4 regions of the Streptomyces sp. NPDC052043 genome follow, and region 1 is predicted to be linked to each of the others. Evidence: riboswitches for the same ligand, from Rfam matches in the RefSeq annotation. Region 1 holds a riboswitch; each other region holds the start of a gene.
The links. Region 1 has a riboswitch for cyclic di-AMP ahead of ACIHCX_RS22770 (transglycosylase family protein). Riboswitches for the same ligand answer to the same signal wherever they lie in the genome.
Positions count from the first base shown of each region.

Region 2: it holds a riboswitch for cyclic di-AMP, as region 1 does, so the genes downstream of both, ACIHCX_RS02005 (NlpC/P60 family protein) here and ACIHCX_RS22770 (transglycosylase family protein) in region 1, are expected to answer to the same signal.
Region 3: it holds a riboswitch for cyclic di-AMP, as region 1 does, so the genes downstream of both, ACIHCX_RS25105 (transglycosylase SLT domain-containing protein) here and ACIHCX_RS22770 (transglycosylase family protein) in region 1, are expected to answer to the same signal.
Region 4: it holds a riboswitch for cyclic di-AMP, as region 1 does, so the genes downstream of both, ACIHCX_RS19085 (M23 family metallopeptidase) here and ACIHCX_RS22770 (transglycosylase family protein) in region 1, are expected to answer to the same signal.

Region 1 is NZ_JBIUBT010000009.1:81,660-88,866, reverse strand. It holds gene ACIHCX_RS22785 (nucleoside triphosphate pyrophosphohydrolase) at 1-70, shown strand, start outside; gene ACIHCX_RS22780 (cytochrome P450) at 144-1,430, shown strand; gene ACIHCX_RS22775 (transglycosylase family protein) at 1,653-2,696, shown strand; cyclic di-AMP (ydaO/yuaA leader) riboswitch at 2,879-3,046, shown strand; gene ACIHCX_RS22770 (transglycosylase family protein) at 3,051-3,782, shown strand; gene eno (phosphopyruvate hydratase) at 4,030-5,325, shown strand; gene ACIHCX_RS22760 (septum formation initiator family protein) at 5,472-5,948, shown strand; gene ACIHCX_RS22755 (DUF501 domain-containing protein) at 5,974-6,519, shown strand; gene ACIHCX_RS22750 (exopolyphosphatase) at 6,516-7,207, shown strand, end outside.
Region 2 is NZ_JBIUBT010000001.1:444,567-451,773, forward strand. It holds gene ACIHCX_RS02000 (class II glutamine amidotransferase) at 1-740, opposite strand, end outside; gene ACIHCX_RS02005 (NlpC/P60 family protein) at 907-2,121, opposite strand; cyclic di-AMP (ydaO/yuaA leader) riboswitch at 2,129-2,310, opposite strand; gene ACIHCX_RS02010 (bifunctional [glutamine synthetase] adenylyltransferase/[glutamine synthetase]-adenylyl-L-tyrosine phosphorylase) at 2,601-5,597, shown strand; gene ACIHCX_RS02015 (phosphatase PAP2 family protein) at 5,648-6,499, opposite strand; gene ACIHCX_RS02020 (LacI family DNA-binding transcriptional regulator) at 6,575-7,207, opposite strand, start outside.
Region 3 is NZ_JBIUBT010000010.1:199,343-206,549, reverse strand. It holds gene ACIHCX_RS25125 (M56 family metallopeptidase) at 1-702, opposite strand, end outside; gene fahA (fumarylacetoacetase) at 887-2,098, opposite strand; gene ACIHCX_RS25115 (ATP-grasp domain-containing protein) at 2,313-3,620, shown strand; gene ACIHCX_RS25110 (HAD family hydrolase) at 3,716-4,519, shown strand; gene ACIHCX_RS25105 (transglycosylase SLT domain-containing protein) at 4,547-5,047, opposite strand; cyclic di-AMP (ydaO/yuaA leader) riboswitch at 5,053-5,240, opposite strand; gene ACIHCX_RS25100 (polyprenyl synthetase family protein) at 5,725-6,735, shown strand; gene ACIHCX_RS25095 (outer membrane lipoprotein carrier protein LolA) at 7,064-7,207, shown strand, end outside.
Region 4 is NZ_JBIUBT010000006.1:471,558-478,764, forward strand. It holds gene ACIHCX_RS19075 (dihydrofolate reductase family protein) at 61-1,191, shown strand; tRNA gene ACIHCX_RS19080 (tRNA-Met) at 1,292-1,365, shown strand; cyclic di-AMP (ydaO/yuaA leader) riboswitch at 1,615-1,772, shown strand; gene ACIHCX_RS19085 (M23 family metallopeptidase) at 1,784-2,839, shown strand; gene ACIHCX_RS19090 (aldo/keto reductase) at 2,977-3,921, shown strand; gene ACIHCX_RS19095 (PrsW family intramembrane metalloprotease) at 3,953-5,329, opposite strand; gene trmB (tRNA (guanosine(46)-N7)-methyltransferase TrmB) at 5,349-6,191, opposite strand; gene lhgO (L-2-hydroxyglutarate oxidase) at 6,260-7,207, opposite strand, start outside.

The DNA of each region.
Region 1 (7,207 bases):
CCCGGAGGCGGCGCTGCGCGCGGCGGCGCGCGCGTACCGGGACGCGATCGTCAGGACGGAGCGCGGCTGAAGGCCCGAGGGGCACCGGGCGGCATCGGCACGCGGCTCCACCGCGCGGACGGGCCGACGCTAGGGTCGGCCGTATGCACGACCAGCCACCCACTCTGTTCACCTGGGAGTTCGCGAGCGACCCCTATCCGGCCTACGCCTGGCTCCGTGAGCACGCCCCCGTGCACAGGACCCGTCTGCCCAGCGGAGTCGAGGCCTGGCTGGTCACCCGGTACGCGGACGCCAGGCAGGCCCTGGCCGACCAGCGGCTGAGCAAGAACCCGGCGCACCACGCCGGGCCCGCGCACGCCAAGGGCAGGACCGGCATCCCCGGCGAGCGCAAGGCCGAGCTGATGACCCACCTGCTGAACATCGACCCGCCGGACCACACCCGGCTGCGCCGACTGGTCAGCAAGGCGTTCACCCCGCGTCGCGTCGCCGAGTTCGCCCCGCGTGTGCAGGAGCTGGCCGACGGACTCATCGACGGGTTCGCCGAGCGCGGCACCGCCGACCTCATCCACGAGTTCGCCTTCCCGCTGCCCATCTACGCCATCTGCGACCTGCTCGGCGTCCCCCGCGAGGACCAGGACGACTTCCGCGACTGGGCGGGCATGATGCTGCATCTTCCCGGGGGCGAGTCCCCGGACCCCCAGCGCCACGGCAAGGGCCCGCGCGGCGGGGTCGCCCGCTCGGTGAAGAAGATGCGCGGCTACCTCGCCGAGCTCATCCACCGCAAGCGCGAGGCGCTCCCGGCCGAGCCCGCCCCCGGCGAGGACCTCATCTCCGCCCTCATCCGCGCCTCCGACCACGGCGAGCACCTCACCGAGAACGAGGCCGCCGCCATGGCCTTCATCCTCCTGTTCGCCGGTTTCGAGACCACCGTCAACCTCATCGGCAACGGCACCTACGCCCTGCTCACCCATCCCGAGCAGCGGGACCTGCTCCAGCGGTCCCTCGCCGAGGGGGACGACGGCCTGCTGGAGACGGGCGTGGAGGAACTCCTGCGCTACGACGGACCGGTGGAGCTCGCCACCTGGCGCTACGCCACCGGGCCGCTCACCCTCGGCGGGCAGGACATCGCCCCCGGCGATCCGGTCCTCGTCGTCCTCGCCGCCGCCGACCGGGACCCGGAGAAGTTCGCCGGGCCCGACGTCCTGGATCTCGCGCGGCGTGACAATCAGCACCTCGGCTATGGACACGGCGTCCACTACTGCCTCGGCGCACCGCTCGCCCGTCTGGAGGGCCAGACCGCGCTGGCCACCCTTCTCACCCGGCTTCCCGACCTTCAACTGGACACGGATCCGGCCGACTTGCGCTGGCGCGGTGGGCTCATCATGCGCGGACTGCGGACGCTGCCGGTGCGGTTCACCCCCGGTCGGTAAGTCGGAGGGAAGTCGGACAAGGCCGGAAAAGGCGCCTGCCGCCGCACGGCGTCTACCCGCTGACGGCCGTGAAGATGACACATGCTCAACTGTGTGATCTTCATGTGATCTGTGCGGCATGAACTTGTGACAAGCGATCGTCAGCCGATACTTTCACCCATCGGCGTGGCACCGAGCCCCGGTCGTCGCGCCGGTCAACGCTGTCGCACGAAAGGTCTCCGTATGCTCTCCGGGAACGGCCGTCACCGTCGGCCCCGTCAGGCCCCGGCCCTCCTCGTCGCCGCCGGAGTGACCGGATCCGCCATCGCCATCCCGCTGATCGGCGCCGGCGCCGCCAGCGCGGCCGACGGCCACGCGTGGAACAAGGTGGCCAAGTGCGAGAGCGGCGGCGCCTGGAGCGCCAACACCGGCAACGGCTTCTACGGCGGCCTGCAACTGACGCAGGACGACTGGGAGAAGTACGGCGGTCTCGACTACGCCTCGAGCGCCGACCAGGCCAGCCGGTCCCAGCAGATAGCCGTGGCGGAGAAGCTGCTCGCCGACAAGGGCCCCGGTGCCTGGCCGACGTGCGGGCTGCTCTCCGGGCTCAGCAAGAAGTCCGGGGCGGCGAAGGTCGACACCGGCGTGGGTGATTCGTCCGGCTCTTCCGACTCCTCCCGAAACTCCATCACGGACGACCTCGGTCTGACCGACTCGTCGGAGGCGTCGACCGGGTCGACCGATTCCGCCGACTCGTCCGGCTCGCACGGCTCCTCGGACACCGACCCCGCGTCGGTCGACCCCTCCGGCTCGCCGTCCGCCTCGCCCAGCGCGTCCTCCCCCTCGCCGTCCTCGCCCGCCAAGAAGGGCAAGCCGGGCAAGTCCGACACGTCTCCCGATGTCACGGCAAGCGGGTCCCGGTCGCCCGACGCCTCGCCCTCGTTCGCGCCGGAGACGGGCGACACGGACAAGTCGTGGCAGGCCGGCGGCACTTCGGCCCTCGTCGACACGGGAGCGCTCGGTTCCGGACGGCATCGCGGCGGCAGTGCCGTCGAGGAGTCGGTCGGCGGGCACGCCGTGGCGTCCTCCGGCCGCCACGCCGCCCGCGTCGCCGACTCCTACACCGTCCGCTCCGGCGACTCGCTCGAGTCCATCGCCGACTCCCTCGGCGTCCAGGGTGGATGGGACGCGCTGTATGCCGCGAACAAGCGGGCGATCGGGTCCGACCCGAACCACATCGCCGCCGGTCAGACCCTGATTGTCCCTGCCGAAACACCCCAAAACTAGCGGGAGTTCACGTCACACTTCGTGCCGAATGTCCCATTCGACGAAAGTGTGGGATGAGTCTCAGAAGCCCTGATCGTCTTTGGAATTCGGCGGAGCGCATGCCTACGGTCATGACCGCTCGTCACCGCGAGCCCCGGCTGCCGCAACGCCGAATCCTGCCAGCGGCCGCACGGGAACAGTCGTCGCGTCAAGCGCCGTGGGCAGGAGCGGGGGACCCAAGGTAAGTGCCGCGCCGGGCAGTTGACCGGAGCGGCTAGGGGTGGAGCCGTGCCTCACGCGAGAGGCACGGCCGGGCAACTCATCCGGCCCGAACCCGACAGCTCACCTCGCAGGCGTCGGTGAGGGGATCCTTCCATGCTGTTCTCCAGCAAGGGCAAGCACCGTCGTACATCCAGGGCCACCCGTGTCGTCGCGCTCGCCGGTGTCGCCGGCGCCGCCGTCGCCGCTCCGCTGATGGCGGTCGGCCAGGCCTCCGCCGCCACCGCCTCCGAGTGGGACGCGGTCGCCCAGTGCGAGTCCGGCGGCAACTGGTCCATCAACACCGGCAACGGCTTCTACGGCGGCCTCCAGTTCACCAACTCCACCTGGGCCGCGTACGGCGGCACCGCCTACGCGTCGCGCGCCGACCTGGCCTCCAAATCGCAGCAGATAGCCGTCGCCGAGAAGGTCCTCGCGGGCCAGGGCAAGGGCGCCTGGCCGGTCTGCGGCAAGGGCCTGTCCGGCGCCGCCTACACCGGCAGCGCCCCCGCGGCCCCGTCCTCCTCGTCGGCCTCGTCGTCGGCCTCGTCGTCCTCCTCGTCGTCGAACGGCGGCTCCGCCAAGAGCGGTGACACTCGCTCGACCGAGCAGCAGGCCGCCAACCGCTCCGCGACGCGTCCGGCCCCGGCCAAGACCGTCACCACGCCCACCGGCAAGAAGGTCGAGAAGGGCGACGGCGAGTACAAGGTGGTCTCCGGCGACACCCTCAGCTCCATCGCCGCGACCCACCGGGTCCAGGGCGGCTGGCAGAAGCTGTTCGAGCTGAACAAGGACATCGTCGACAACGCCGACCTCATCTACCCGGGCCAGCAGCTCCACCTCAAGTAAGGGCCCGTCCCGCCCCCATGGACTCCCCGCCCCGGCGTGTTCCCCCCTACGCGCCGGGGCGGGGATTTTCGCCTCCTGGCCGCCGGGTCGTTCCCGAACCTTCCCCTCCCCTTTGTTCCGAGCGGGAACAATGGGTACCGTCACCCTGTCCAGGAGGCGGTCGGTCGGCCGGTCGCCGCCCCGGGACGGTTAGGCTCTAGTCGCAAGGCTCACGCCCCGCACTTCCAGCGTCACATCCCAGAAGGAGATGCTCGTGCCGTCCATCGACGTCGTCGTAGCCCGGGAAATCCTGGACTCCCGAGGCAACCCCACGGTCGAGGTCGAGGTCGGCCTCGACGACGGCAGCACCGGTCGTGCCGCCGTCCCCTCCGGCGCCTCCACCGGCGCCTTCGAGGCCATCGAGCTCCGTGACGGCGACCCCAACCGCTACCAGGGCAAGGGCGTCGAGAAGGCCGTCCTGGCCGTCATCGAGCAGATCGGCCCCGAGCTGGTCGGCTACGACGCCACCGAGCAGCGCCTGATCGACCAGGCCATGTTCGACCTGGACGCCACCGACAACAAGGGCTCGCTGGGCGCCAACGCCATCCTCGGCGTCTCCCTCGCCGTCGCCCACGCCGCCTCCGAGGCTTCGGACCTGCCCCTCTTCCGCTACCTGGGCGGTCCCAACGCGCACCTGCTGCCGGTGCCGATGATGAACATCCTGAACGGCGGCTCGCACGCCGACTCCAACGTGGACATCCAGGAGTTCATGATCGCCCCGATCGGCGCGGAGTCCTTCTCCGAGGCCCTGCGGTGGGGCACCGAGGTCTACCACACCCTGAAGAAGGTCCTGAAGAGCAAGGGCCTGTCCACCGGCCTCGGCGACGAGGGCGGCTTCGCCCCGAACCTCGGCTCCAACCGCGAGGCCCTCGACCTCATCCTCGAGGCGGTCAAGGAAGCCGGCTACGCCCCCGGCGAGCAGATCGCCCTCGCGCTCGACGTCGCCGCCTCCGAGTTCTACAAGGACGGCAAGTACCTCTTCGAGGGCAAGGAGCGCTCCGCCGCCGAGATGACGGAGTACTACGAGGAGCTCGTCGCGGCCTACCCGCTCGTCTCCATCGAGGACCCGCTGTTCGAGGACGACTGGGCCGGCTGGAAGGTCATCACCGACAAGCTCGGCGACAAGGTCCAGCTCGTCGGCGACGACCTCTTCGTCACCAACCCCGAGCGCCTCGCCCGCGGTATCGAGGAGGGCGCCGCCAACGCGCTGCTCGTGAAGGTGAACCAGATCGGTTCGCTCACCGAGACCCTGGACGCCGTCGAGCTGGCCCAGCGCAACGGCTTCAAGTGCATGATGTCCCACCGCTCCGGCGAGACCGAGGACGTCACGATCGCCGACCTGGCCGTCGCCACCAACTGCGGCCAGATCAAGACCGGCGCCCCGGCCCGCTCCGAGCGCGTCGCCAAGTACAACCAGCTGCTGCGCATCGAGGAGATCCTCGACGACGCCGCGGTGTACGCCGGCCGTTCGGCCTTCCCCAGGTTCCGCTCCGCGGACCAGTAGGCACAGCAAGGGCTGAGCTGTTCCGGCGGCTGAGCCGCAAAGCGTAAGGCTTCGCCAGTCGCACGTACGTCCCCGTACCCGGTCCCGTACCGTGTCCGGGGACGTACGCACGTCTGTGCACGGGCACGAACGGGAGGAGCGGGACGATGGCGGTCAAGGACCGGGACCGGTTCTCCACCACGACCAGGCTCAGGTTGCTCGGTGAGCAGACCGCGGCCCGTGTCTACCGTTCGCAGTCCCGGCGCCAGGCCCGCCGCTCCCGCCTCACCGGCCGCGCGGCGCTGCTCGCGCTGGTGCTGTGCTCGATGGTGGTCGCCCTGGCGTACCCGATGCGGCAGTACGTCTCCCAGCGCGCCGACATCGCCGATCTGCAACGGCAGAAGCGGCAGGCCCAGCAGCGGGTGGAACAACTGCGCGACCTCAAGGCACGCTGGCAGGACGACGCCTACGCCGAACAGCAGATCCGGCGGCGACTGCACTACGTGAAGCCCGGCGAGACCGGCTACGTCGTGGTCGACCCGGGCCCGGCCGACCAGTCCCGCGCCGACCGGGGGTCGGCCCGCCGCCCCTGGTACGCCAACGTCTGGGACGGAGTCGACAAGTCCGACGCCTCCGACCAGTGAACCGACAGAGAGATGTACGCAAGGCATGGAAACCCCACCGCCGCCCACTGAGCGCACCGAGCCCACCGAGGCGGACGTCGAGGCCTTCAAGCAGCAGCTCGGGCGGCCGCCGCGCGGGCTGCGCGCGATCGCGCACCGCTGCCCCTGCGGGCAGCCCGACGTCGTGGAGACGGCCCCCCGGCTGCCCGACGGCACGCCCTTCCCCACGCTGTACTACCTGACGTGCCCGCGCGCCGCCTCGGCCATCGGCACGCTGGAGGCCGACGGCGTGATGAAGGAGATGACGGAGCGGCTGGCCACCGACCCGGAGCTGGCGGCCGCCTACCGGGCCGCGCACGAGGACTACATCCGGCGCCGGGACGAGATCGAGGAGCTGACGGGCTTCCCCAGCGCGGGCGGCATGCCGGACCGGGTGAAGTGCCTGCACGTCCTGGTCGCCCACTCGCTGGCCGCCGGGCCGGGCGTGAACCCGCTCGGGGACGAGGCGATCGCGATGCTGCCCGAGTGGTGGCGCAAGGGCCCGTGCGTGACGGCCGCCGGTCCCGCCGACGCCGAGGAGGGCGGCGCATGACCCGGGTCGCGGCCGTCGACTGCGGCACGAACTCCATCCGCCTGCTGGTCGCGGACGCCGACCCGGCGACCGGCGAACTGCACGAGCTGGACCGGCGCATGACCATCGTGCGGCTCGGCCAGGGCGTGGACCGCACCGGCCGGCTCGCCCCCGAGGCGCTGGAGCGGACCTTCGCGGCCTGCCGGGAGTACGCCGAGGCCATCAAGGAGCACGGCGCCGAGCGGTTGCGTTTCGTGGCCACCTCCGCCTCCCGGGACGCCGAGAACCGGGACGAGTTCGTGCGTGGGGTGCTGGACATCCTCGGCGTCGAGCCCGAGGTGATCTCCGGTGACCAGGAGGCGGAGTTCTCCTTCACGGGGGCGACGAAGGAGCTGGCGGGCCGTGCGGACCTCGCCCGGCCCTTCCTGGTGGTGGACATCGGCGGCGGCTCGACGGAGTTCGTCGTGGGCGACGACCACGTCCGCGCGGCGCGCTCGGTGGACGTGGGCTGCGTCCGCATGACGGAGCGTCACCTGGTGCGGGACGGGGTGGTCACGGACCCGCCGACCGAGGAGCAGATCGCCGCCGTACGGGCCGATGTCGAGGCCGCGCTCGACCTCGCCGAGGAGACGGTCCCGCTGCGCGAGGCGCGCACCCTGGTGGGCCTGGCCGGCTCGGTGACGACGGTGTCGGCGATCGCGCAGGACCT
Region 2 (7,207 bases), on a different contig from region 1:
AGGCTGCTGAGGGGCTCCGACACGATCAGGCGGGACTCCTCCGACAGCCCCCGCGGGAACCTGACGTCGGGGTGGAGCACCCGCAGGGCGTCGAAGCGGGTGCTGTAGAAGAGGCTCCGCGAGGCACCTTCGCTGGAGTAGCGGAAGGCCCAGGTCCGGTCGCCGTCGGAGACCGCGACCGTCATCTGGAGCGGGTGCCGCACGCCCTGCTCGCGGCCCGTCCGCTCGACGAACCCCGCCATGCGTGCCACCGCGCCCGGCGGATCGTCGTCGAGGCCGAAGGTGAGGGCCAGGAAGAACATCACCTCGGAGTCCGTCGATCCCTCGATGCGGGAGAAGAGCCCCGGGTCGACGGCCAGGCAGAGTTCCCTCCTGAGCCTGTTGAACTCGTTGATCGCGCCGTTGTGCATCCACATCCACCGGCCGTGGCGGAAGGGATGGCAGTTGGTCTGCTGCACCGCCGTGCCGGTCGAGGCCCGGATGTGGGCGAAGAACAGCGGTGACCGGACGTGCTGCGCTATCTCCCGCAGGTTGCGGTTGTTCCATGCCGGGCCGGTGTCCCGCACGACCGCCGGGCTGTCGGCCTCCGGCGTGTACCAGCCGATGCCGAACCCGTCGCCGTTGGTCGTCTCCACGCCCATCCGCGAGTGCAGGCTCTGGTCGATCAGCGAGTGGTCCGGCTGGTACAGGACGTCATCGAGCAGGACGGGTGTCCCCGCATAGGCAAGCCAACGGCACATGGACGACGCACCTCCACTGTCCGCCCGCACGGCCTCCCGCCTCCGGCAGGTACAAGAACCAGCGTGCGCCGCGGCCCCACCCGCCGCATGCCGACAGGGAAGGGCCCGCGCCTTTCGGCGCGGGCCCTTCCCTGTCCGGTGCCGGCCCAGGCGTCCGGCACGCGCGTCACGCGGGGCGGACGACGCTGTGGATCGGCATGTAGTAGATCGACTCCTCGCGGACGTTCGCGCCCGAGTGCGGGGCGTGGATCATCATGCCGTCGCCGATGTAGATCCCGACGTGGCTGATGTCGTCGTAGAAGAAGACCAGGTCGCCGGGCTGGGCTTCGGAGACGGGGACGGTCGTGCCGACCCCCACCTGGTCCCAGGTGGTGCGCGGCAGCGAGATCCCGGCGGACTTCCAGGCGGCCTGCGTGAGCCCGGAGCAGTCGTACGAGTCGGGGCCGGAGGCGCCCCACACGTACGGCTTGCCCATCTGGGCCCTCGCGAAGTCGATGACCTTGGCGGCCTTGGCGGCATAGCCGGTGCTCGAGCCGGCGCTCGTGCCCGTGCCCGTGCTCGTGCTCGATCCGGCGCTCGTGTCCGCGCCCGTCCCGCTGCTCGTCTGCGCGTCGGAGCTCTTCGCCGCCTGCTCCTGTTGGCGCTTCTTCGCCGCCGCCGCCTCCTCCGCCGCCTGCCGGCGGGCCAGCTCCGCGGCCTTCTGCCGGGCGACCTCCTGCTTCTTCTTCTCGATCGCCGCCAGCCGCGCCTTCTCCTCGGCGGTCAGCGTCGACAGCAGCCGGCGTGCCTCGGCGAGCTTCTGCTGGACGTCCTGCTTGCTGGTCCTCAGCTCGTTCTGCGAGGTGGTCAGCGACTCCAGGATCTTCGCCGCCTCGGTGCGCTTCTTCGCCGTCGCGAGCTGCGCGGTCTGGTAGTCGTCCACGGCCTTCTTCTGCCGCTCGGTGAGCTGGCTCATCAGATGGTCCTGGGCGAAGTACTGCTGGGGGTCCTTCGCGAGCAGCAGCGTCGCGGTGCCGGAGATTCCGCCCGTGCGGTACTGGGCGGCGGCGAACGAGCCGAGCTCGTTCCGCGCCTCGTTCAGCTTCTCGGCACGCTTCGCCACGTCGTCGAGGAGGCCGTTCACGCGCTGGCGCTGCGTGGCGGTTCTCTCCTTCGACGCGTTGTACTTCTCGGTGGCCACTTCGGCCTGGTGGAAGAGGTCGTCGACCCTCTTCTGCACCTCTTCGAGGCTGGGTTTGCCGGGCTGCGCGGGCGCGGCGTTCGCCGTCTGGGACAGCAGGGCCACGGAGGTGAGGGCCGCGGTCGTCAGACCGAGGGCCGGGGACGTGCGCAGTCCGGCGATGCGGGTCGCCGTGGGCCGGGCTTTGCGGTGCGACGCCAAGGGTGGCGACTCCTTCCACGGACCGCCTACCGGGTTAGCTGTCGGGTTCGGGCGGGTGGTCGGAAGGGCTGCCCTACCGTCCCGTGCACGCTGTGGGGGGCGCGTGTACGGGACCGATTCACCCCAGGGATGAGTTGGGTCCCCGGCTCCGGCTGCCGTGAAGCGCACCGGACTCGGCGCAGGCCACCCGTCCCGGCGTTGTTCGCCGGCGGGGGTACGGGGTGCCCGCCGGGCACGCTAGCCAACGCGTGTGACTGCTGTGAAGGTTGGTGCGTGATATGTCCGCTACGTTTTCGTGACTTTCACGGTACGTGTGCGGGTGGCTGCACTCCGGTGGCCACCGGCGTCGGCCTGGAGAAGCACCTGTCGGTTGCCGTCCGGTCTCGGCCGGCGCGGAAGGCGGGTCCGCCGTCAGGGCCCCGGGCCGGGAGTGCGGATAGGCTCTGGCCAGGACGGGCTTGATCCGACGGGAGGCCGGGATGACGGCGCCGGGACGCAGGAGCAGTACCTTCACGCGGCTGCTGCGGCACGGCTTCATCCATGCCTCGGACGCCGAGCGGCTGCTGGAGGGCCCGGACCTCGCCCCGCTCCGGGACGACCCGGTGCTGCTGGAGGCGCTGGGCGCCACCGCCGACCCGGACCTCGCGCTGGGCGGTCTGGTCCGGCTGCTGGAGGCGCAGCCGGAGTCCAAGGCCCGCCGCGAGCTGCTCGACACGCTGATAGCGGCCAAGCCGCTGCGCGACCGGCTGCTCGGCGTGCTCGGCGCCTCCGCCGCGCTCGGCGACCATCTCGCCCGGCACGCCGGCGACTGGCGGGCGCTGGTCACCTACGAGCCGCGCGACCTGCACCCGGGCGTGGAGGAGTTCGAGCAGGGGCTCGCCGAGGCCGGCGACCCGGTCGCGCTGCGCGTCGCCTACCGGCGCTGCCTGCTGTCCATCGCCGCCCGCGACGTGTGCGGCACCACCGATGTCGCCGAGACCGCCGCCGAACTCGCCGACCTCGCCACCGCCACCCTGCGCGCCGCGCTCCGGCTCGCGCGGGCCGCCGCGCCCGAGGACGACGCGCTGTGCCGGCTCGCGGTGATCGCGATGGGCAAGTGCGGCGGCCACGAACTCAACTACGTCTCCGACGTCGACGTGATCTTCGTCGGCGAGGCCGCGGACGGCGCCGACGAGGTCAAGGCCCTGCGCGCCGCGACCGCGCTCGCCTCGCACATGATGCGGATCTGCTCCGAGACGACCGTGGAGGGCTCGATCTGGCCGGTCGACGCCAACCTGCGGCCCGAGGGCCGCAACGGGCCGCTGGTGCGCACCCTCAGCAGCCACGTCGCCTACTACCAGCGGTGGGCCAAGACCTGGGAGTTCCAAGCGCTGCTCAAGGCCCGCCCGGTGGCCGGCGACCTGGAGCTGGGCGGCCAGTACATCGCCGCACTCGACCCGCTGGTCTGGCAGGCCGCCGAGCGCGAGAACTTCGTCGCCGACGTGCAGAAGATGCGCCGCCGCGTCGTCGAGACCATCCCCGTGGCCGAGGTCGAGCGTGAGCTGAAGCTCGGTCCCGGCGGCCTGCGCGACGTCGAATTCGCCGTGCAGCTGCTTCAGTTGGTGCACGGGCGCACCGACCGCTCGCTGCGCAGCGGCTCCACCCTGGACGCGTTGCAGGCGCTGGCCGCCGGCGGGTACGTCGGCCGCGTGGACGCCGTGCAACTCGACGACGCCTACCGGTTCCTGCGCTCCCTGGAGCACCGCATCCAGCTGTTCCGGCTGCGGCGCACCCACCTCGTCCCCGAGGACGAGGCCGATCTGCGCCGGCTCGGACGGTCGCTCGGCCTGCGCAGCGACCCGATCACCGAGCTCACCCGCGAGTGGAAACGGCACACCAGTGTCGTGCGCCGGCTGCACGAGAAGCTGTTCTACCGGCCGCTGCTCGACGCCGTCGCTCAACTCGCTCCCGGAGAGGCCAGGTTGCGGCCGGAGGCCGCGCGGGAGCGGCTGGTCGCGCTCGGGTACGCCGATCCGGCCGCGGCCCTGCGGCACCTGGAGGCGCTGGCCTCCGGCGTCACCAGGAAGGCGGCCATCCAGCGGACCCTGCTGCCCGTGCTGCTGGGGTGGTTCGCGGACTCCGCCGATCCGGACGCCGGGCTGCTGAACTTCCGCAAGGTGTCGGACGCGCTCGGCAAGACCCCCTGGTATCTGCGGCTGCTGCGCGACGAGGGGGCCGCCGCCGAGAACCTCGCCCGGGTGCTGTCGGCCGGGCGGCTCGCCCCCGACCTGCTGATGCGGGCACCGGAGGCCGTGGCCCTGCTGGGGAACGGTGACGCGGGCGGCCTCGAACCGCGCGGGCGCGCCCAGCTGGAGCAGGAGGTCCTCGCCGCCGTCCGCCGTGCCGAGACCGCCGAGCAGGGCGTCACGGCGGCGCGCGGTGTACGGCGGCGGGAGCTGTTCCGTACCGCCGCCGCCGACATCGTCGGCACCTACGGCACCGAGGCCCAGCCCGCCGAGGCGGACCAGGGCGCGCTCGTGGACCGGGTGGGCGGCGCGGTGTCCGACCTGACGGCGGCGACGCTGGCCGGCACCCTGCGGGCGGTCGTGCGCAAGGAGTGGGGGGACACCCTGCCGACCCGGTTCGCGATCATCGGCATGGGACGGTTCGGCGGGCACGAGCTGGGCTACGGCTCGGACGCGGACGTGCTGTTCGTGCACGAGCCGTGGGAGGGCGCTGACGAGCGGGAGGCCGCCGAGGCCGCGTCCCGGGTGGTCGCCGAGCTGCGGCGGCTGCTCCAGGTCCCGAGCGCGGATCCGCCGCTGCTGGTCGACGCGGACCTGCGTCCCGAGGGGAAGTCCGGCCCGCTGGTGCGGACGCTCAGGTCGTACGAGGCGTACTACCGGCGGTGGTCGCTGGTGTGGGAGTCGCAGGCGCTGCTGCGGGCCGAACCGGTGGCAGGGGACGAGGAGCTGGGGCGGCGGTTCGTCGAGCTGGTCGACCCGCTGCGGTATCCGCGCGGCGGGCTGCGCGAGGAGGCGGTGCGGGAGATCCGGCGGCTGAAGGCCCGGATGGAGTCCGAGCGGCTGCCGCGCGGCGCCGATCCCAAGCTGCACACCAAACTGGGACCGGGCGGGCTGTCCGACGTGGAGTGGACGGTGCAGCTGCTCCAGATGCGGCACGCGGCCAAAGTGGCGTCGCTGCGGACCACGCGCACGCGTGAGGCGCTGGCGGCGGCCCGGGAGGCGGGACTGGTGTCCCCGGAGGACGCCTCGACCCTCGACGAGGCGTGGGTGCTGGCCACACGGGTGCGCAACGCGGTGATGCTGGTCCGGGGGCGGGCGGGGGACACGTTCCCCACCGAGCCGCGGGAGCTGGCCGCGGTGGGCCGGTACCTGGGGTACGGGCCGGGGCACGCGGGCGACATGCTTGACGCGTACCGGCGAACGACCCGCCGGGCCCGGGCGGTCATGGAGGAGCTGTTCTACGGCGCGTGAGAGGTGGGGGGGGGGCTGAGGCAGGTCCCCGCCGGTGCCTGGGCCTCCGCCTACGCCTGCGCCGGCCGCAGGGCAGGCGTCCGCCGCGGCAGGGCGTGCGGCAGCGCCCCGTACCAGAGGCGGGCCACCGTGAAGCCGAAGGAGAGGCACAGGACGCCGCCGACCGCGTCGAGCCAGAAGTGGTTGGCGGTGGCGACGATGACGACCAGGGTGGCCACGGGGTAGAGCAAGCCGAGGAGGCGCAGCCACGGGACCGTGCACAGGGCGAAGAGGGTCAGCCCGCACCACAGGGACCAGCCGATGTGCATGGACGGCATCGCGGCGTACTGGTTGGACATGTTCTTCAGGTCGCCGGAGGCCATGGAACCCCAGGTGTGGTGGACCTGGACCGTGTCGACGAAGTGGCCGCCGGTCATCAGGCGCGGGGGCGCCAGCGGGTACAGGTAGTAGCCGAGCAGGGCCACGCCCGTCGTCACGAAGAGGGTGAGCCGGGCCGCCGCGTAGCGGCCGGGGTGCGTGCGGTAGAGCCACACCAGGACGCCGATGGTGACCACGAAGTGCAGTGTCGCGTAGTAGTAGTTCATGCCGATGATCAGCCAAGTCACCGAGTCGACGGCATGGTTGACCGAGTGTTCGACGGCGATGCCGAGCCGGTGCTCGGCGCTCCAGACCCAGTCCGCGTTGCGCAGCGCCTTGGCCTTCTGCTCCGGGACCGCGTTGCGGATCAGCGAGTACGTCCAGTAACTCACCCCGATCAGCAGGATCTCGAACCAGAGCCGCGGGCGACGGGGAGTGCGCAGCCGCTCCAGGACGGTGGGGGCCTGCTCGTCCGTGGCGAGGTGGGGAACGGTCTCTTCCCGGCCTTCCCGGCCATCCCGGCGTGTCACGGTCGAGTCACCCATAGGCACAGAGTCTGCCAGAAAACCGTTCGCCCGCCGGTCATCCCCCGGTCGGGTTCCCGTCGCATGTCCTCCGTCTCAAGGACGACGGCGGTCCCCGGGGGCCGAGGCGGTCGAACCGCGCACCACCAGTTCCGGCATGAACACGAACTCGCTGTGCGGCGCGGGCGTCCCGCCGATCTCCTCGAGCAGCGTGCGCACCGCCGCCTGGCCCATCGCCGGCACCGGCTTGCGGATCGTCGTCAGGGGCGGGTCGGTGAACGCGATCAGGGGGGAGTCGTCGAAGCCCACCACGGAGACGTCCCTGGGGACCTCGAGGCCGCGCTGCCGGGCCGCTCGTATCGCGCCGAGCGCCATCATGTCGCTGGCGCAGACGATCGCCGTGCAGTCGCGTTCGATGAGCGCGGTGGCCGCGGCCTGGCCGCCCTCCAGGGTGTAGAGGGAGTGCTGGATCAGCTGCGACTCGATGACGTCCGCGGCCAGGCCCAGCTGGTCCCGCACGGCGCGGACGAAGCCCTCGATCTTGCGCTGGACCGGGACGAAGCGCTTCGGGCCGAGGGCCAGGCCGATGCGGGTGTGCCCCAGGGAGGCGAGGTGGGTGACCGCCAGGGTCATTGCGGCCCGGTCGTCGGGGGAGATGAACGGCGCCTGCACCTTGGGGGAGAAGCCGTCCACGAGGACGTAGGGCACGCCCTGCGCGCGCAGGCGCTC
Region 3 (7,207 bases), on a different contig from region 1:
GGCCGTGTCGTCGGCGGCCAGCTCGACCAGGCGGTGGGTCTGCTCGCAGAACTGCGCGAACAGCGGGACGTGCGGGAAGCCGGTCGCCAGCGCGGTCGACAGGTGCAGCAGCCAGTCGTGGCGCGCGCGGGCGTGGCCGCGTTCGTGCGCGAGGACGGCGTCGAGCTGGTGACCGGTGAGCCGGTGCAGCGCGCCGGTGGTGACGACGAGCTGGGGCGGATGACCGGGCATCCACCAGGCGTCGGGGTACTCGTCCTCCAGCACCAGCAGCGGTCCGCGGGCCGCCGGAAGGCCCGCCGGCAGATCGGGGGCGCGTTCGCGCAGATGCGCGCGGGTCAGGCCGCGCCGGCGGCGGGCCTCGACGAACTCGCGGGCGAGCATCGCGGTGGTCCAGGCGGCGCCGCCGGCCAGCAGCAGGGTGAGGCCGGCGGCCCAGACGGGTGCCACCGACAGGTCGTAGGCGGCCGTCACGGCCGGCGGCGCGGGGGCGAAGACCCGGTCGTGGACCGTGCCGAAGACGGCCGCGGTGCCCAGCACGAGCCCCGCGAGGCAGCACAACAGGACGGTGGCGACCAGGCACTGCCACACCCACAGCGCGACGACGGGCTCCCGTTCGGGCCACCACGCCCGGGCCAGTGTGCGGGGAACCGGCACGGCGAGCGTCAGCGCGACGGCGCTCAGCAGGAGCAGGCAGGCGGTCATGCCTCGGACTCCGGATCCTCGTCGGAGGTGGGCGGGTGTCGGGGTCGTGCGGTGATGCGTGCTGTGCGGCCGGCCGGCGCGTGGAGCGCGCACGGCCTGCCGCCAGTATGACGGCCGCGGACACCGGGAGTCAGGGTCCGCGACCATCAATTTCCCTGCGAGGCAAGGGCCGCAGGACCTTGACTCAGCCCGACACGACCCGCCCCGTCACCTCCCCGAGCCCCACCCGGGCGCCGTCCGCGCCCGGCGCCCAGGCCGAGAGCGTCACCACGTCGCCGTCCTCCAGGAACGCCCGCTTGCCGTCCGGGAGTTCCAGGGGCTCTTGGCCGTTCCAGGTCAGCTCGAGCAGCGAGCCGCGCTCACGCTCGGACGATCCGCTCACCGTGCCCGAGCCGTACAGGTCGCCCGTGCGCAGGGAGGCGCCGTTGACCGTCATGTGGGCGAGCTGCTGCGCGGCCGTCCAGTACATGGTGGAGAAGGGCGGCTCGGACACCACATGGCCGTTGATCGCGACGGAGATCCGCAGGTCGTAACCGCCGGGCTCGTCCGCGGAGTCGTCGAGGTAGGGCAGCAGCGGGTGCGTGCGCCGCGGCGGGGCCACCCGCGCCTCCTCCAGCGCGTCCAGCGGAGTGATCCACGCCGACACCGACGTGGCGAAGGACTTGCCGAGGAACGGCCCGAGCGGGACGTACTCCCAGGCCTGGATGTCGCGCGCCGACCAGTCGTTCAGGAGGCACAGCCCGAAGACGTGCTCGCGGAAGTCACCGAGCGCGACCGGCTGTCCGAGCCGCGAGGGCACGCCCACCACGAAGCCGACCTCCGCCTCGATGTCCAGCCGGACCGAGGGGCCGAACACCGGCGCGGGGTCCGTGGGGGCCTTCCGCTGGCCCGACGGGCGCACCACGTCCGTGCCGGAGACCACCACCGTGCCGGAGCGGCCGTGGTAGCCGATCGGCAGGTGCTTCCAGTTGGGAGTCAGCGAGTCCTCGGCGTCCGGGCGGAAGATCCGGCCCACGTTCCGGGCGTGGTTCTCCGAGGCGTAGAAGTCCACGTAGTCCGCGACCTCGAAGGGGAGGTGCAGGGTCACCGAGGACAGCGGGTGCAGGAAGGGGGCGACGGTCTCCCGGTGGGCCGGCTCCGTCAGCCACGAGGTCAGCGCGCGCCGCACGTCGGACCACGCGGCGCGGCCCGCGGCCAGCAGCGGGTTCAGGTTCGGCTGCGCGAGCAGGCCGGCGTGGGGAGTACCGAGCGCCCGCGCCGCCGCCCCCGCGTCGAGCACGTGGTCGCCGAGCCGGACGCCCACGGTCCTCTCCGTCGACCCGGCGCGGGAGAAGACGCCGTAGGGAAGGTTGTGCGGACCGAAGGGGTCGCCCTCGGGGACCTCGAAGGGGGGCATGGGTGCTGCCTTCCTTTCCCGAATTCCATGTGATCGGGCCACACGTTACGGGGGCGTCCCATGTCTTGGGCAGGGCCTAAAGAGTTTGCAATGCCCGAATTGGTCTTGTGGGAGGGGGTAATTCCGGCTTAGCGTCCTCTGAGGACGCGGACGGGGTGGGTCCGCTCCATAGGGGGGACACGTGGGGGGACCCGTGGCCAGGAATGCCGTCAGTGTGCCTTTCCGGGCCGACCGTGAGGTCCCCGGCCTGATCGTGAAGTTCGGCGACTACCCGCTGCACCACGGCGGGGTGGGCGCGATCCGCAGCCTCGGCCGCCTGGGCGTGCCCATGTACGCGATCACCGAGGACGCCTACACGCCGGCGGCCTCCTCCCGTTATCTCAAACGCGCGTTCGTCTGGCCGACCAGGGGCACCGAGGGCGCGGACCGTCTGGTGGAGGGCCTGCTGCGGATCGGCCGCCGCATCGGCCGGCCCACCGTCCTGGTGCCCACCGACGAGGAGGCCGCGGTCCTGATCGCCGAGCACCAGGACGCGCTCCGGGGCCCCTTCCTCTTCCCGCCCGTCGCCCCCTGCCTGCCGCGCCGTCTGGCCAGCAAGCAGGGCCTGCACGAACTGTGCGTGGAACACGGCATCCCGAGCCCCGCGGCCGCCTTCCCGCAGTCGTACGACGACATCGTGGCGTTCGCCGAGAAGACCCGCTTCCCGGTGGTGGCCAAGAACCGCGAGGCGTTCGTGCGGCGCAGCAGCCCCGCGGTGAACGGCACCACGAGGATCAACACCCGCGAAGGCCTGCTGGCCCTGGCCCGCGACTGGGGCGAGCGGCCCGGCGTGATCCTCCAGGAGTACCTGCCGCGGGAGGAGGCCGAGGACTGGATCGTGCACGCCTACTTCGACCGGAACTCCAGCCCGCTGGCGATGTTCACCGGTGTCAAGGTCCGCTCCTGGCCGCCGCACGCGGGTATGACGGCGAACGCGTACGTCGTCGACAACCCGGAACTCGCCGACCTCGCCGCACGGTTCATCAAGCAGATCGGCTTCACCGGCATCGTCGACCTCGACCTGCGTTTCGACCGGCGCGACGGGCAGTACAAGCTCCTCGACTTCAATCCGCGGATGGGCGCGCAGTTCCGGCTCTTCGAGAGCGGGGCGGGCGTGGACGTCGTACGGGCCATGCACCTCGACCTGACCGGCCGCCCCGTTCCGGAGGGCGGGCAGCGCGCCGGCCACCGGTACGTCGTGGAGAACATCGACCTGCCCGCCCTCCTCGCCTACCGTCGCAGCGGCTACACGACGCCGCACGCGCCGGCGAGGGCGAGCGGCACGGAGCTGGCCTGGTTCGCGGGGGACGACCCGTTGCCGTTCGTCACGATGCTCGCGCGCTTCGTGCGGCCGGGCGCCCGGCACCTCTATCAGCTGTGGCGGACCAACCGCCGCGGCGGCACGACGGCCGGCCGGCCGGCCCGCGGCGACGCACGGCCGAGCGCCACCTCGCCGGTCACGCTCAAGCGCCCTCATCAGTAAGGGAGTTGGAGGGGACGGAGCCGGGAAAACGGTGACCACCGCGGTGGTCCGGCTCCGGTCGAGTCGGCGGGCCGGGGCATCCGTATTCTCTGATCATGGCCGCCCTCGCATTCGACCTCATCGCCACCGACCTGGACGGAACGCTGCTGCGCGGCGACGACACCGTCTCCGAGCGGTCCCTCACCGCGCTCGCGAGGGCGGCGGCCGCCGGTGCCCGGCACCTCGTGGTGACCGGACGGCCGGCGCCGAGGGTGCGGGAACTGCTCGGCGTCCTCGGCACCACGGGACTCGCGGTGTGCGGTCAGGGCGCACAGCTCTACGACGCCGGCAGCGACCGCCTGCTGTGGTCGGTCACCCTGGACCGGGAACAGGCCGAGACCGCGCTCGGCAAGATCGAGGCGGAGGTGGGGGAGGTGTACGCCGCGGTCGACCAGGACGGGGCCGAGGGGCTCACGCTCATCGAGCCGGGGTATCTCATGCCGCACCCGGCGCTGCCCGCCGTACGGGTCGAACGGCGCGACGACCTGTGGCGCGCGCCCATCAGCAAGGTGCTGCTGCGCCACCCGGTGCTGTCCGACGACGAGCTGGCGGCGGCGGCCCGCGGTGCGGTGGGCTCCCTCGCCACCGTCACCATGTCGGGACCCGGGACCGTCGAACTCCAACCCTGCGGCATCACCAAGGCGACCGGACTGGCGCTGGCCGCCGAACACCTGGGACTGGGCCGCGAGAGCGCCCTCGCCTTCGGCGACATGCCCAACGACATCCCGATGTTCCGGTGGGCCGCCCGGGGGGTCGCCATGGCCAACGCCCACCCCGAGCTCAAGGCGGTGGCCGACGAGGTCACGACGTCGAACGAGGACGACGGCATCGCCGTCGTCCTCGAACGATTGCTTGGCTAGCCGGTGTGTGGGCCGGCAGCGGACCTGTCAGTAGGCGCTGTAGACGTTGTCCATCGTGCCGTACCGCTTGGCCGCGTAGTTGCAGGCGGCCGTGATGTTGGCGACCGGGTCGTAGATGTCCCACGACGTGCCGTTCACGTGGTAGGCCCTGAAGGTCGGGTCGATGACCTGGAGCAGGCCCTTGGACGGGATGCCCTTGGCCGCGTTGGAGTCCCAGAGGTTGATGGCCCGCGGGTTGCCGGAGGACTCGCGGATGATGTTGCGGTAGATGCCGTTGTAGGAGCCCGGGATGCCCTTCTCGGCCATGACCTGGAGGGAGGCCCGGATCCAGCCGTCGAGGTTGTTCGGGTAGCCGAGGTTCGAGGCCGTCTTGAGGGTGGTCGCGTTGGACGAGACCGGGGTCGCGGCGGACGCGGTCGTCGCGCCGAGCAGCGGCACGGCGAGGACTGCTGCGCCGGTGCCGGTGACGGCGAGGGCGCGAACGAGGCGGGCGGTACGGGTGGAGCGGCGCTGGCCGTTTGCAGGCATGGGGGTGTTCCTCTCCGTCGCCTGCGAGGTGAGCTGTCGGGTTCGGGCGGGGAGGTGCCCGGCCGCGCCCCGAAGGGCGCGGCTTCACCCCGAGCCGTTCCGGCGCGGCGTACGACGTAGGACGTACGAGCCCGGCCCGGCGACTTACCTGGGTCCCCCGCTCCTGCCATGGTTCGTTCGGTCGTTGGGGTTACGGGCGGCGGCAGGATTCGGCGTTCCGCCCGATGGCCGGGAACGTATGCGAGACCAGATGTCCCGAACAAGTGCCGGAATCACACATCGCCCTATTTGACCTTGGTCCGGCGTGTATGTGGTGCTTGATCCTTTGTGGCTGCCAGGGTTCAACTCGGCTGTGCGTAAAGGGAATGTGAAGGAGTGCGAGGGGTGGCGTGAACGGAGGGCGGCGTGACCCAACTCACGGGGTGGGCGCCTGACGGGCAATTACCACTAAAGAGAATTGAAACCCTAATAGGGGCAAATCGGACCGCATGGGTGAGCGCGGAGGGAGCCGTGGGGCGGGTGCGTGACGGTGGTCACGTCGGGTGATGTGGCCTGACCCGTATAGGTGGGCGATATCGGTGATCGAAACGTGACCGGATACGCTGACTTGAGTGAGGGCAGCGACCTATCGACAAACCGTGTAATCCCAGCAGACACCAGCAGACAGGAGACCCCTCGTGACCGTCGTCGGGCCATTCGGGCTGACCGTGCGGGACCAGGCTCTCGAAGCCGATGTCCAGGCCGGATTGGCGGCTGTCGAGGAAGGGCTGCTCGAAGCCACCAAGAGTGAGGTCCCGTTCATCACGGGGGCCGCCCAGCACCTCGTCAGGGCTGGTGGGAAGCGGTTCCGGCCGCTGCTCGTGATGCTCGCGTCCCAGTTCGGGGACCGGTACGCGCCGGGGATCGTGCCGTCGGCCGTGGTGGTGGAGCTGACCCACCTGGCGACCCTCTATCACGACGACGTGATGGACGAGGCCGCCGTGCGCCGCGGGGTGGCCAGCGCCAACACCCGCTGGGGCAACTCCGTCGCGGTCCTGACCGGCGACTTCCTGTTCGCCCGGGCCTCGCAGATCCTCGCCGATCTCGGCCCGGAGGCCGTGCGGGTGCAGGCCGTGGCGTTCGAGCGGCTGGTCACCGGGCAGATCCTGGAGACCGCCGGGCCGCAGGACGGCCGGGACCCGGTCGACCACTACCTGGACGTGCTGGGCGGCAAGACCGGATCGCTGGTGGCGGTGTCGTGCCGGTTCGGCGCGATGATGTCCGGCGCCGACGAGACGGTCGTGGACGTGCTGACGCAGTACGGCGAGCGGCTGGGCGTCGCCTTCCAGCTGGCGGACGACGTCCTGGACATCGCCTCCGACTCGCGTGAGTCGGGCAAGACGCCCGGCACCGATCTGCGCGAGGGCATCGCCACGCTGCCGGTGCTGCGGCTGCGCGAGCGCGCGGCCCGGCTGGGGCTGCCCGAGGACACCGCCCTGTGCGAGCTGCTGGACTCCGACCTGACCGACGACGCGCGGCACGCTCAGGCGCTGGCGGCGCTGCGGGTGCACCCGGCACTGGAGCAGGCCCGCCGGGACACCGTGCGCTACGCCGAGGAGGCGCGGGCCGCGCTGGCGCCGCTGCGGGAGTGCGACGCGAAGGCCGCGCTGCTCCAGCTCTGCGACGCGGTGGTGCACCGGGCCGGCTGACGCCTGTCCGGCTCCGCGACCTCACCGGACACCCCCGCCGGACACCCCCGCCGGACACCCCCGCCGGGCGGCCCCCGCCGGGCGGCCCCTTCGAGCGGCGCTCTCCACCCTGACCCCTACGGGGTGGGGGAGGCGTCGCCCTTCGCGTGTCATACCGCAGGCGTACACGGAGTTGGCTCCGCGGTCTGACGCTTTCACCCGGCCGATTTGGTCAGATGGACACCACGGACCACACACCACTCCTCACCGATCTGGGTGAGAATGGCGGCTGAGGGTGACATCCCCGTGCAGAAGGACAGCCGCCGCCGAAGACGGAGGTAGGGCACACATGGCACCGAACGGATCCGAAGCCGACGACCTGCGCGCGGGGCGCCGCAAGGCCGCGCGCTACGTCGTCCCGGTCACGGTGGTGGGGGTGGCGGCGGCGACCATCGGGCTCGTCCCGGCACTCGCCGCGTCCGGCGACCCCGAC
Region 4 (7,207 bases), on a different contig from region 1:
CTCCGATCGGCGGTGTCGGTCAGACTGGAAGCGAGTCCGCCGTCGAGAGAGAGGGCGTCGATGCCCCACCCGTACGTCCTGCTGTCCGCCGCCGTCTCGCTCGACGGCTACCTGGACGACACCGGCCCCGAGCGCCTGCTGCTCTCCAGCCCCGCCGACTTCGACCGGGTCGACGAGGTACGGGCGTCGGCCGACGCGATCCTGATCGGCGCCGGCACCCTGCGGGCGGACAACCCGCGGCTGCTGGTGAACTCGCCCGAACGGCGGGCCGCCCGTCGCGCCGCCGGGAAGCCGGAGTACCCGCTGAAGGTCGCGGTCAGCGCCTCCGGCGAGCTGGACCCCCGGGCGCCCTTCTGGCACACCGGCGGCGAGAAGGTCCTCTACACGACCGACGAGGGCGCGCTGCGGCTGCGACGCGCGGGCCTGGCCGCCGACGTCGTGCCGCTGGGCGCCGAACTCGGCTGGCCCCGGCTGCTCGAGCACCTGCACGACGTACGCGGGGTGCGCCGGCTCATGGTCGAGGGCGGCGGGACGATCCACACACAGCTGCTCCAGCAGCGGCTCGCGGACGAGGTGCAGCTCGTGCTCGCCCCCCTGTTCGTGGGGGACCCCGGCGCGCCCCGGCTGTTCGGGCCCGGGGGCTACCAGGGCGGGCGGCTGCGGCTGGTGGAGACGCGGACCATCGAGGACGTCGTCCTCGTGCGCTACGAACCCACCGCCCCCGGCCCCGCCGGCCGCGCCGCCCCGGCCGACCGGCACTGGCTCCGGATCGCCTGCGAACTGGCGGCCCACTGCCCGCCGTCCAGGACGGCGTTCAGCGTGGGCGCCGTGGTGGTCGCCGCCGACGGGACCGAACTCGCCCGCGGGTACTCGCGGGAGGGGGGCGACCCGGTCGTGCACGCCGAGGAGGCGGCCCTGGCCAAGGTCGACCCGGCGGATCCGCGACTGCCGGAGGCCACGGTGTACAGCAGCCTGGAGCCGTGCGCCCGCCGCGCCTCCCGGCCGCGTCCGTGCGCCCGGCTGATTCTGGACGCCGGGGTGCGACGGGTGGTGACGGCGTGGCGGGAGCCGGACACGTTCGTCGAGGGTGCCGACGGGACCGGGGTGCTGGCGGCCGGGGGCGCGGACGTCGTCGTGGTGCCGGAGTTCGAGGAACGGGCCAGGGAACCGAACCGGCATCTGCTCGGCTGAGCGGGACCTCGTCGCACGGCCGGGAACCGGGTGACGGACGGCGTGGAAGTGAGCTGGGTGCGAGCAGCCCCGCGGATGGCATATACTGGTGACACAACGACGCGGGGTGGAGCAGCTCGGTAGCTCGCTGGGCTCATAACCCAGAGGTCGCAGGTTCAAATCCTGTCCCCGCTACTGAAACTCAGGGCCGGAATCTGATCAATGGATTCCGGCCCTGAGTGTTTGGCGGACGTGCGGGTTCTCCGGCACAGGCGCGGACTCTCCCGTATGTGGAGTCAACTCGTCCGGTTTTCGGTGCTCATGGACCATAAGGTCGGGCCGCGAGGTGGAGCGATCAAGCCGAACGGCTTGGAATACAGGCCCCGGGTCTATTAACGTTCGATAACGCAGCACGGTCGTCCCAGCCGTCACAAGAGGCGGCTCCGTGCGCGCACGCCGAATCCCGCAAGGGAACCGGGGAACCACTAACTTGGGGTGAATCGGGCGTAACTGCCGTGTTTCGCATGGCTTGTTTACGCGCGTAGGAGACCTTCCCGCTCCGAACCCGTCAGCTAACCCGGTAGGCGAGACGGAAGGAAAGGAGTACGCCTTCGTGGCGTCCAACCCGCCTGCTCCGGAAGCCCCGTTCACGCCGAGCCGGCAGTACGGAGAGACCTTCGGCTACGACAGCCGCCGCGCCGACGAGGGCCCCTGGGAGGAGTGGAACCCCACCGCGGATTCCGTCCGTCCCGTGCGCGGCCGGCACCGCGTCGCCAAGCAGCGCGGCGGCGGACTCGCCCGCAGCTCCACCGTTCTCGGCGTCGGTGTCATCGCCGCCGTCGGCGCGGGCGGCATGGCCAGCGCCAACAGCGCCAAGCCGCCGGTGTCCATCTCGCTGCCCGATCTGCCCTCCGTGGGCTCCCTGTTCGACCACTCCTCCGACGCCCCCGAGGGCTCGTCGACCGCGCTCAGCAGCGTCGGCGTGACCACCGCCGAGGCCGAGGGCGGGACCGCGGACGCCGGCGAGGTGCTGCGCAACCGGATCATGGCGCAGGCCGAGCAGCAGCAGGTCCAGATCGAGGCCAAGGCCCAGGCGGACGCCGAGGCCGCCGCCACCAAGGAGGCAGCCCAGGCCGCCTCGAAGGCGGCCGAGGAGGCCGAGGCCAAGGCCACCGCCGCGAAGCAGAAGGCGGAGGAGGAGGCCAAGCGGAAGGCCGAGGAAGCCAAGCGGAAGGCCGAGGAGGCGCGGCTGGCCGAGCTGGCCAAGCAGTACACGCTGCCCACCTCCTCGTACACGATCACCTCCACCTTCGGTCAGGCCGGCTCCATGTGGTCCTCCGGCTACCACACCGGCCTCGACTTCGCGGCGCCCACGGGCACCCTGCTCAAGGCGATCCACACCGGCACCATCACCGAGGCCGGCTGGGCCGGCGCCTACGGCTACCGCACGATCCTCACCCTCGACGACGGCACCGAGCTCTGGTACTGCCACCAGTCGTCGATCAACGTCAGCGTCGGCCAGCAGGTCAACACGGGCGACGTGATCGGCCGCGTGGGCGCCACCGGCAACGTCACCGGGCCCCACCTGCACCTGGAGGTCCACCCGGGCGGCGACGCCACCGGCATCGACCCCGGGGTGTGGCTGCGCGACAAGGGCCTCACCCCCTGACGCACACGCCCCACCCCGCGACGTACGCGGACCGGTCTCACCCCTGACGAGACCGTGAGGCCGGTTTGCGCAACTTTTGCGGCCGGACGCGGCCCGGTGAGGAATGGGCCGCTCCGGCGCGGTTGTTGATGTTGCACATGACTTCTCTACGCAAACTGGGTTCGTCCGATCTCGAGGTCTTCCCGCTCGCCCTCGGCGGCAACGTCTTCGGCTGGACCGCCGGCCAGGAGCAGTCCTTCGCCGTCCTCGACGCCTACACGGCCGCCGGAGGCAACTTCGTCGACACCGCCGACTCCTACTCCGCGTGGATCGAGGGCAACCACGGCGGCGAGTCCGAGACGATCATCGGCAGGTGGCTCAAGGAGCGCGGCAATCGCTCCGACGTCGTCATCGCCACCAAGGTCAGCCAGCACCCCGACTACCAGGGGCTGAGCGCCGCCAACATCAAGGCCGCGGCCGACGCCTCCCTCCGGCGCCTGGGTACGGACCACATCGACCTTTACTACACGCACTTCGACCGGCCGGACGTCCCCGTCGAGGAGATCATCGGCGCGCTCGACGAGCTGGTCAGGGCGGGCAAGGTGCGGCACATCGCCGCCTCCAACATCTCCGCCGAGCGCCTCCAGGAGTCCCTGGACCTCTCCGAGCGCGAGGGTCTGGCCCGGTACGTGGCGCTCCAGCCGCACTACAACCTGGTCTCGCGCGACACCTACGAAGGCGGGCTCCAGAACGTCGCCGAGCGGTCCGGCCTGGCCGCCGTCCCGTACTTCGCGCTCGCCTCCGGCTTCCTGACCGGCAAGTACCGGCCCGGTACGACGGTGGACAGCGCGCGGGCGCAGGGCGCGGCCAAGCACCTCGAGACCGAGCGGGGCCGCAACGTCCTCGCGGCCCTGGACGAGGTCGCACGGGCCCATGACGCCGAGGTCGCCACGGTGGCCCTGGCCTGGCTCGCCGCACAGCCGACGGTGGCCGCCCCGATCGCCTCGGCGCGGACGGTGGAACAGCTCCCGGCACTGCTCGGGGTCGCCGAGCTGCGGCTCACGGACGAGGAGCTCGGAAAGCTGACGCGGGCGTCGGCGTAGCTCCCCGTCCCCCGGGACGGAACAGCCGGCGCTACGGCTGTGTCCGGTACGGGTTGTACGCGGGGGACGGCGTCAGGTGCGCGGGGTACGGCGTCGCCGGTCCGTACGGCGGCCCGTACGACCCGTGCCCCAGCGGCCGCGGGTGCACCCCGTACACGCCGTACACCCCGTACCCGGGCCAGGGTGGCGCGGCCATGGGCGTGGTCATCCTGGCCGCGTGGTCCAGCGCGGGCTGCGCCACCTCCCGCCTGCGCCACAGCTCGCGCAGCAGCTCCCGCTCCCGTACGGCGAAGTCGGCCCCGGCCCGTCCCCGGCGCCCCCGGTGCCGGAGGCAGGCCAGCTGGGTCGCGTACACCTCGTACTGGGCGACCGTCCGCGCCGCCTGCCTGCCGAGGTGGCGCCGGGCGTGCTCGCGGGCCAGCCTGCGCGCCCGCATGGAGGCCAGGGCGAACGGTTCGGCCGGGGTGAGCCAGCCGGCGGCGGTGTACGCGGGCAGCTCCTCGCGCACGGTCCTCAGCTCGCGCTGCCGGGTCCAGACGACCAGCCAGGTCAGCAGGCCGAACGCGGGCACCATGATGGCGGCGTACACCGCGAGGAAGCCGTACTCGCCGAAGGTCGCCGAGCCGTTCCACAGGGCGTGCATGCCCATCGCGAGCAGCAGCCCGGCCGGCGGCGGCAGCAGGCGCCGCAGCCGACGGCCCCCGGACGTCGCGGCGATGCCGAAGCCGATGCCGGTGAGCACGGTGAACATCGGGTGCGCGAACGGCGACATGACGACGCGGACGAAGAAGGTCGCCGCGGTGACGGAGGCGATGCCCCGGTCACCGGTGAGCTGGTCGGCGCCGAAGGCGTTGCCGAGGTAGAGGATGTTCTCGGTGAACGCGAAGCCGGTCGCGGTCACCCCGGCGATGACGACCCCGTCGACGACGCCGGTGAAGTCGCGCCTGCGGAAGAGGAAGACCAGCAGGACGGCGGCGGCCTTCGCGGACTCCTCCACGACCGGCGCTATCACGGTCGCGCCCAGGGTGTCCGCGCCCGCGGGGTCGGCGGTCGCCGTGGCGATCCAGTGGGTGGCGAAACTGTTGGCGACGATCGCGATCAGGGCCGCCGCGCAGGCGCCCCAGGCGAAGGCGAACACCAGGTTCCGCCAGGGGGCGGGCTCGACCCGGTCCAGCCAGCGGAAGGCGGCCGTCAGCAGCGGTACGGGCAGTACCGCGAGACCGAGCCCGACGAGGAACCCCTCGGTGCCGGTCTGCCGGCGCACGAGGGCGAGGATGACGAGCCCGGAGAGGGCGAGCAGGGTGACGAGGGCGCCGTACCGGACCCATCGCCGCTGCCACCAGTGCGCGTGGCGGGAGGTGCCGCCGGGGGCACCGGGAGGTGTCGGGTACGGGGGGCAGGCGGCCACGGCATCGGCCCTCACGAGGTCACTGTGGATGCTGGTTTTCGTGTGGCACGCGACGGAAGAGCAGGTCGTTCACCACATGGCCCTTCTCCAGTCCCTGGCCCTCGAAACGGGTCAGCGGCCGGAAGTCGGGACGCGGCGCGAAACCGCCGTCGGCCCGGGTGTTCTCGAAGTCCGGGTGCGCGGTCAGCACGTCGAGCATCTGCTGCGCGTACGGCTCCCAGTCCGTCGCGCAGTGCACGATCGCCCCGGGCCTGAGCCGGGCGGCGGCCAGCGTCAGGAACTCCGGCTGGATCAGCCGCCGCTTGTGGTGCCGCTTCTTCGGCCAGGGGTCGGGGAAGTAGACGCGCAGCCCGTCGAGGCTGTCGGGGGCGAGCATCTCGCGCAGCAGGATGATGGCGTCGCCGTTGCCGACGCGGACGTTGCCGAGGCCGTGCTGGTCGGCGAGGCTCAGCAGGTTGCCCTGGCCCGGGGTGTGCACGTCGACGGCGAGGATGTTGGTGTCCGGGTCCTCGGCCGCCATCCGGGCGGTGGCCTCGCCCATGCCGAAGCCGATCTCCAGCACGACCCGGTGCGTGTTCCCGAACAGCTCGGCGAGGTCGATCACCCGCTGTCCGTCGATGTCCAGACCCCGGCTGGGCCACAGCCGCTGCAACGCGTCCGCCTGTCCCGCGGTCACCCGGCTCCGGCGCGGCTGGAAGCTGCGGATCCGCCGCTCGAAGTGCGAGCCGGCCGGATCGGCGACGGGCCCGTCGGGGAAACGCGGCTCGCCCTTGGCCCGGGTGTGCCGCACGGACACGCCCGGCGTGTGCCGGGGCAGCTCACCGGGGGCGGGAGCCTGGGGGGTGTTCAGCGAGTCAGTCACAGTGGGAACGATTTTACGGGGGACCGACACGAACCGGCCGTCGAGGCGGACAGGGCCGCGCACGCCGTTCACGTCGACGCCAGCGCGGACAGGGCACGCCGCGCCACCTCGCGTCCGATCGGCAGCGAGGCGGTCGCCGCGGGGCTGGGCGCGTTGAGCACGTGCACCGCCCGGGGGCCCTCCCGGACCAGGAAGTCGTCCACCAGCGTGCCGTCCCGCAGGACGGCCTGCGCCCGCACTCCGGCGGCGGCCGGCACCAGGTCCTCCTCCCGCACCACGGGCACCAGCCGGCGCACCGCCCGCGTGAAGGCGGCCTTCGACACCGACCGGCGCAGCTCGCCCGCGCCGTACCGCCAGTGCCGGCGGGCGATCCGCCACGACCCGGGCCAGCCCAGCGTCCCCGCCAGCTCCCGCGGCCGTACGACCCCCCATCCGTAGCCCTCGCGGGCCAGCGCCGGAACCGCGTTGGGCCCGACGTGCACGCCGCCGTCGATTCCGCGGGTGAGATGCACACCGAGGAAGGGGAACGCCGGATCGGGCACCGGATACACCAGCCCCCGCACCAGTTCCGGTCGCGTCAGCTCGTAGTACTCCCCGCGGAACGGGACGATCCGCACGCCGGGCTCGTCCCCGGTCAGCCGCGCCACCTCGTCGCAGTACAGCCCCGCGCAGTTGACCAGCACGCGCGCGCGGACGACGTCACCGCTCCCGGTCAGGACGGCCACCCCCCGCTCGGGCCGCCGGTCCACCCGCACCACCCGGGCCCCGTACCGGATCTCCGCGCCGGACGCCTGGGCCAGCTGCCGGGCCACCGCCGCGAAGTCGCAGATCCCCGTCGTCCCCACGTGGATCGCGGCCAGCCCGCGCACCTGCGGCTCGTACTCCTCGATCTGCGCGGGGCCCAGTTCGCGCACCGGGATGCCGTTCTCCCGGCCGCGCTGCACCAGTGCGTGCAGCCGGGGCAGCTCCTCCCGTCCGGTCGCCACGATCAGCTTGCCGGTCACCTCGTGCGCGAT